Regions from separate parts of the Sphingobium wenxiniae genome, predicted to be linked through region 1. Evidence: riboswitches for the same ligand, from Rfam matches in the RefSeq annotation. Region 1 holds a riboswitch; the other holds the start of a gene.

The links. Region 1 has a riboswitch for cobalamin ahead of ATN00_RS02400 (TonB-dependent receptor plug domain-containing protein). Riboswitches for the same ligand answer to the same signal wherever they lie in the genome.
Region 2: another riboswitch for cobalamin. It lies ahead of ATN00_RS19250 (TonB-dependent receptor plug domain-containing protein); the one in region 1 lies ahead of ATN00_RS02400 (TonB-dependent receptor plug domain-containing protein).

The regions. Positions count from the first base shown of each region.
Region 1 covers NZ_CP013264.1:459,049-462,752, forward strand. Annotated here, with positions in the region: gene ATN00_RS02400 (TonB-dependent receptor plug domain-containing protein) at 1-1,967, opposite strand, end outside; cobalamin riboswitch at 2,147-2,394, opposite strand; gene ATN00_RS22740 (histidine phosphatase family protein) at 2,479-2,988, opposite strand; gene ATN00_RS02405 (CbtB domain-containing protein) at 3,244-3,471, shown strand; gene ATN00_RS02410 (CbtA family protein) at 3,588-3,704, shown strand, end outside.
Region 2 covers NZ_CP013264.1:3,936,263-3,939,966, forward strand. Annotated here, with positions in the region: gene ATN00_RS19245 (ABC transporter substrate-binding protein) at 1-250, shown strand, start outside; gene ATN00_RS19250 (TonB-dependent receptor plug domain-containing protein) at 287-2,140, opposite strand; cobalamin riboswitch at 2,318-2,550, opposite strand; gene ATN00_RS19255 (tetratricopeptide repeat protein) at 2,760-3,278, opposite strand; gene ATN00_RS19260 (RsmB/NOP family class I SAM-dependent RNA methyltransferase) at 3,356-3,704, opposite strand, start outside.

The DNA of each region.
Region 1 (3,704 bases):
CTGACCCGGAGCGTCCGGGGCACGCCGCGCAGGAAATAAAGAAAGCGCCCGCCCGCATCGGCGGGAGCCGATCCCAAACCGCGCGTCGCATATTCTTTGCCGGTGGCGTTTTCCACATTCACGCCGAAGCGATGCCGCCGCGCCGCGCCGTCGACATAAAGATGCGCGCCGATGTCGAGGGTCGCGTAATTGCCATAGTTCTGGCGCGGGAAGCCAAAGGGCGAGGAATAGGCGTCGCCGACCCAGTTCACCGCGACATTGGCGCCGAAGGGCAGGTCTTCCGGCGCATAGGCAATAGCGCCCTTGGCATATTGCCGGGGCGTTCTGTCGCGCTGGGTTGTCGAATCTCCGTCGCGAGCCCGGGTATAGGTATAGCTCGCATTGATATGCCAGGTCTGCGCCAGCGTCGCGTCGATCTGGAACTCGGCGCCGCGCACCTTCACGCGGGTATCGACATTGATGAACGTGCCATTGGGAAAGGCTGGATCACCATAATATGTGTCGATGAGGTTCGTGATCCTGCGCTGGAAATAGGTCGTCTTCCAGTAGAGCGCACCACCCGCCAGCGGAAAAACTCCACCTACGGTCAGATTGATGTTCAGGCTCTGCTCCGGCCTCAGGTTCGGATTGCCGATCTCACAGCACGGGTCGATGCCATAGAGCGACGATGCATCAGGCAGGATGAAGGATGTGCCGCCAATGCCCTCGACATAGAGGGTGTCGCTGATGTCGAAACGGCCGCTGACGTTCCAGATCGTCTTCTTCGCACCGCCGCTTTCATTATAGCGCGCTCCAGCCGCGATCCGGCCTCGGTCACTGATTTCATCGGTGGTACGGACCTGAAGGATGCCGGCATGCACCTGTTCGCTGGTCTTGCCGATCAGCAACACGTCGTCGCGGCCGTTGAAATTCTGGAAATCATAGCCGATCAGATATTCAAGGCCGCGATGCGGATGCAGTTTTACGACCGCGCTGCCGCCATAGTCCTGATAGCCCCAGAAGGTGCCAGCCGGATAAACCACGATCGGCGGCCCGGCTGGAATGGGATTGAGTATCTGGACATAGGCCGTTTTCCAGTCGTGAAAATAGCCCTTGAGGAAGAACTGGATCGTGTCGCTTCCGGTATAATCGAGGCGAGCGCTCGCAATCTCTTCATTGCGGTCGTTGCGGCTTGTGTTGACGCGCGAGGCGCTCAGATTGTCGAGTTTCGCTTCCGTGTGCTGATATTGCAGGTTGAGACGCAGGTCTGGCGTGAAATCGAACTGATATTTGCCGCCTACCGACCACAGGCGATAGCCGCGCTTCCGGTCGGTCGCGCTGGGCTGCATGACGCTGTAGGGGCGATACCCTTCCGCCTGGTTGCGGGAGGCATAGACCACGAACTTGTGATCGCCGATGCTGCCCCGCGCATAGCCGTCGAGATTGACGCCGGAGCGACTGTCGACGCTGCCATTCACCTGTCCGTTGAAGGCATCGGTGAAGCCGCGCGTCACGACATTGATGACGCCAGCCGCCGCCTGCGTGCCGTAGAAGAGGCTCTCGCCACCCTTCAGCACCTCGATGCGCTCGATCATGCTGGCGGGCAGCGTGTCGTTGGGCGAGGTGCTGCCATAAAGCCGGTTGTTCAGGCGGATGCCGTCGGCCGTCCACAGCACGTCCTGCGTGCGCGACCCCTGGAGTGAGATATCGACATAGCTGAACGGCCCGGAACCCGGCATGATATAGAGACCCGGCACCGTCTGCAGCGCGCGCGCAACATCGACATATCCGCCGTCGCGCACCTGCTTGTCCGTAACAGTCTCGATATCGCTGCCATAGCGGGACAGTTGCTGGGGCAGCAGCTCTTCCAGGCTCTTGCCAATAACGACGATGCCGCCCGCATCGTCGCTGGTTTCGGCCTGCGCCAGTGTCGCGGTGAAAGAAAGAACCGCGGCAAAAGCCAGCCGCGATAGGATGATATCATTCAAGACAGTCCCCCGTCGGCGTCCAATCGACGTTGGACAGGGGCGTGCCGTTCACGAACGGTCGGCACGCGCGGCGACCGGACGCCAATGGGCGGCCGACGCACGTCTCCGATGCGGCCCCTGCCGCGCGTTCGTCGCTCAGACGGAGTTCACCGTGCCACGGCCATCCCCTGGGCCAGGGCAAGAGCGACCAGACGCCGGCAGGTCTCCTGGCTCATGGGTCATCGCTTGATGCACGGCCTTCCCAGGCCTCGCATGACTTAGCGTCCGGCCCAGTGGCTGGCGGTTCGAGTCGTTAGCCCGTCCGCACATGTACATCGCACTCGCCACTTACAGTTGCAGGGACAGCCGCGGCATTGGATGGATGTATCCATCCGCACCGCATTCCCTTTTAAGGCCTCTCACAAGGCCACCAGCGCGATCATTGTCCCCGATTCCAGCCGGAGCCTTCCGCAAGGACGCGCAGCCAATATGCCAGATGCAGGCGGATCGCAAGCGCCACGGATACGGACAGTCAAAGGGGACGGAGCGCCTGAAGCCGCCAGCCACGGTTGAACGACAGGGTGACACTGGAAAGCGGCGCGATATCTATTCGCAATAATGCCTGCTGCGGCAGGTCGAGCGCAACGCCGATCGCGACCCTGATGACCATGGGATGGGTGATCGCGAGCACATCTCCGTCGATGCCATCCATCCATACCCCGACCCTCGACAAAAGCACTGCCATCGTTTCGCCGCCCGGCACGCCCGGTGCCGGATCGGCAAGCCAGCGAGCGAAGGCGCCTGGATCACGCGCGTGAATGTCCGCGAAGCTGCGTCCTGCCCAGTCGCCATGATCGATGTCCCGCAGTGCCGGCTCGACCTGCGCGGCCACTCCCAAAAGATCGGCCGTCTGTTGCGCCGCAGCCATCGGACTCGTGACGATAGTTCTGGGGGTTGGGCGGGGCAGGCGCAATCCAGCGGTCGCACGCGATCCTCCTTCATCGACGGCTTCGCCGGGCGCCGGAAAACCGCCTTCGCGCATAGATGGCGTCGCCGCGTGGCAGAGCAGGTTCAGGCGCTTGATCAGTCGATCCTCCCGGGGGACGTTGACGCTGCGCCCGGTTCCATCCTATGTCGTGCGGGCAAGGTCGAGGAAGAAGCCGGTGAGATTCCGGCACGGTCGCGCCACTGTTATCGTCCGTTGCCCATCTCTGTCGAGAGGGGGCGGGTGAAAGTCAGACCTTCCTCGGGCGAACGGACACCGGCGGGACGCGAAAATCCCGAAAGGAGCATCATCATGGCCACCACGACGCTATTTGCCGAAGACATCTTCATCCCCCTGCAGGGCGGCAGCACCATACCACTGCGCGAAATCCTGCCCTGGGCGATATTCGGTACGCTGCTGGCGCTGATCTTCCTCTATTTCGTCAGCACCGAACAAGGCGCCTTTTCGTTGTTCAAGGGCATGTATGTGCACGAATTCGTGCATGACGGTCGGCATCTTTTGGGCTTTCCCTGCCACTAGAGCGGTTTGCGATCCGACTGCATCAGATCGGCCGCATCTATTCCCTATTTTACCGCGATTTCCTGACCAGCGATCGATTCCGATCGCCTGGGCATCGCTTTGAGGCGGAATTCGTCATGAGCAGAAGCCTTCTCATCCGCGGCATGATCGCGGGAATCATCGCAGCCGTGCTTGTCGCCCTGTTCGCCCGCGCCTTCGCTGAGCCATCGATCGATCTGGCCATAGGGTTCGAA
Region 2 (3,704 bases), 630 kb from region 1:
GCTGGGAAAGCCTGCTTTGGCGCAGATTCCCCTTGAGCAGATGATCGCCGCACGCCCCGACTGGCTGATCGTCGAAAGCGGCAGCGAACAGGTGGTCGATCAGGGGACGGAGATGCTGCACCATCCGATCCTGAAAGACATCCCCCGCATCCGCGTGCCGCAGGCGTGGACGGTCTGCGGCGGCCCCGCCTATGTGCTGGCCGCGCGCAGCATCGTGGCGCAGATCAACGCCGCGCCCCGCCGCCGGTAGGGGACGGACGCTCACGCCCGCCCCTTTTCCGCGCGATCAGAAGCGGACACGCACGCCGCCATAGGCCGACCGGCCGTAGACCCCATAGCCATAGGCCGTGGCGTATTCCTGATCCGACAGATTGTCGATCCGGCCATATATCTCCAGATGCTCGCCGATCGGGAAGGATGCGCGCAGGCCGACAATGGCATAGCCGTCCAGTTGCACCCTGTTCCGGCTCGCGTCCAGGTCGAAACTGTCGCCCACCATAGTGATCGTCGCGCCGGTGCTGAGGCCGAAGGGCCACGCATAATCCGCCGACACGCTGACCGCATTGGCGGCGCGGCGCAGCAGGCGCTTGCCTTCATCCACGCTGCCAGGCGACCGGTCTCGCGCGTCGATATAGCTATATGAACCGGTGAGAATGAGCGCATCGACCGGCTTCAATGTCAGCGTCGCCTCCACACCCTTGGCGCGGGTGCGGTCGAGATTGCCATAGAGGAAGCTGTTATTGTCATAGTTGATCTGGTTGCGCGTATCGCGGCGGAAAGCGGTGACCGACAGCATCGCCCGCCCATCGTCCAGGCTCTGGTCAAAGCCGATATCGTAGCTTTTGGACCTTTCCGGCTTCAGGTCCGCGTTGCCGCTGAACATATCGTAAAGCTGATAGAGGGAAGGCGCCTTGAACCCTTCGCCATAGCTCAGGCGGAAATTGGTCGCGCCATGGTTGGGCGTATAATTGGCGTTCGCGCCAAAGGTTGTCGCGCCGCCGAACTGGCTGTGATCGTCATGACGCACGCCGCCGGTGACAGACAGCCCCGCGACCGGCTTCACGATGGCCAGGGCATAGACGCTGTCGATATTCGCCTTCGCACTGGATGTGTCGCCGAAGCCGAAGAAATCATAATCGGGCCGCTCATGCTCATAGCCGAAGACCAGCTTCGCCTGATCGACCGGCGCATAGACGCCTTCATATTCGAAGCGCAGGTTGGTGCCGCTATAGCCATAGTCGGGGTCCGTGCCGCGCACGAAATAATAGTCGCGGTCGTTGCGGAACCAGGTGACCGCCGTCCGATTGGTCAGCTTGCCGTCGAGCAGAGCGAGATTGATGCCGGCATAGCCGACATATTGGTCCGATTTGCTGATGTCAGCGCTGTCGGCGGGTGCGCCGAAGAAGCTGTCATAATCGAGATCGGCATGAATATAATAGCCGCGCAGGTCGAGGCTGAGCGTATCGGTGAAGCTGAGCTTGAGCTTCGCATTGGCGGCAATGTTCTTGTAGCCGTCCTTTTCCGTGGCGCCAAAGGAGCGCGCTGCCGAGGAAATGCCATCGGTACGGAAATAGGCCATGCCCACGCCGCCCGAAGCGATGCCGCTGGTGCCAGACACATCGGCCTTGGCGTTCAGCGTATCGCTATAACCATAATCGACCGAGGCATTGGCGGCATAGCCTTCAGCGGGCGTGCCCGTCATCACATTGACCACGCCGCCAATCGCCTGACTGCCATAGACGACAGAGTTGGAACCGCGCAGCACTTCGATCCGGCGGATATTACCGACCAGCAGATGGCCGAAATCATAGCCGTCGCCAATTCCGCTGGGATCATTGACCTTCACGCCGTCGATCAGCACCAGCGTCTGCGTTGTTTCCGCGCCGCGCAGCGACACGCCCGTCGCCGCGCCGGTCGTGCCCGAACGATTGAAACGCACACCCGGCGTCGTCATCAGCAAATCCGTCACATCGACCGCCTGCCGCGTGCGGATGGTGTCGGCGTCGATCACGCTGATCGCCTGCCCCACCTCGTCCCGCGGCTGTTCAATGCCCGATGCGGTGACGACAATATCGTCATCCTGCGCCAACGCAGGCGTGGCCGCCAGCAATGCCATGAGCGGCAATCCCGATTTCAACATTTTTTCGTCTCTTCCCTGAGCGTCCTTGCGACTTTCAGGGCCGGGGACTCCGCGCGCGCGGTCGACACGCGCGACAGGCCGACGCCGGTTCCCGCCACGCGCACCGATGCGGCCCCGGCCGCTTGGCAGCGTCGCTCAGACGGAAAACCGTGCCATGGCCTATCCCTGGACCAGGGCAAGAGCGACCGGGCGCTGGCAGGTCTCCTGGCTCGCGGGTCATAGCAGCGATGCGCCAGCCTTCCCGGACATGCGTCCAGTGGCCGGTCCCCTTCCCGCCCCTTTGCAGGAATGTGGGACCAATACGCATCGCGCTCACCGCTTACAGTTGCAGGGACAGCCGCGGAATAAGAGGGCGAACCCTCCGCACCGCATTCCCTTTTCAGCCCCGTGGGGCACCAGCGCGATCATGTCCGCCGCGCTTGAAGCGCCCCGGACGCCGCCGCCCATAGGGCAAGCCGTCCCTTATGCCAAGCGAATCAAGTGAGAGGCCAAAGGAAATGGCGGATTTGGGTGGATTGCGGACTGTCCGCTATTCCCATCTCCGTTCGCCCTGAGCGAAGGGGGAAGGTCCGCAAATGGCCGCAACCTGCCGCCCCAATATGCGGCCGCCAGAACCCGGTCAGGGCGTTTCGGTCGGCACGACTTTGGGTGCGGGCACGTCTTCCTTGGCGCTCAGCACCGCGGCGGGCGGTCCCTTTTCAATCGCGGCAACAAGCGGCCCCACGCCCGCGCAATCGGCGCGGCACAGCTTTTGCGCCTGCGCCAGATTTTCCTTCGCCTTGGCGATGGCGCCCTTTTCCACCATGGCTTCGCCCTGACCCACCAGCGCACCGACATCCGCCGGGTCCAGCAGCAACGCTTCATTGTACAGGCGGATGGCCTTGCCCTGCAGCCCCTGCGCCCGCGCCACCTGCGCCAGTTCGATATAAGCGGCGCGATTGCGCGGATCGACGGCCAGCGCGCTTTCCAGCGCATCGTTCGCGCCTTCCAGATTGCCCGCCTTGCGCGCGGTTTCGCCCGCACGCTGCCATTCAATCGAGCGCGGATCGATCTGCGCGTCGGGCCGCTGGGTCATGCCCGCGCTGGATACGGTCGTCAGCACGACGGCAAGGGCAATCGAGGCAGGGGTAAAACGCATCAATGTCTCCAGCCATGTTTCAGGCGTTGCTTTCGGCCAAGTGTCGCCATTTTGCGGGCGCTTGTCCATTGTCTCTTTCATGGCCCGCGGCGCAGCCGGGCGAAGTAGAAACCGTCCGTCCCGTCATGCCCCGGCGTCAGCAGCCAGCCCGGACCGTGCGCCCGCCCCAATGGCAAGTCGATGGCGTCCGCGATCCAGCCATCATGCCGTTGCAGGAATGTCTCCACCTGACCCCGCCCCTCCCTGTCCGTCAGCGCACAGGTGGCATAGACCAGCGCGCCGCCCGGCGCCAGCAGCGGCGCGGCGAAATCGAGGATGCGGGCCTGTTCCTGCACCAGCCTGTCGAGCCGGGCGGGAGTCAGTCGCCAGCGCGCCTCCGGGTTGCGCCGCCATGTGCCCGTGCCGGAACAGGGCGCATCGACCAAC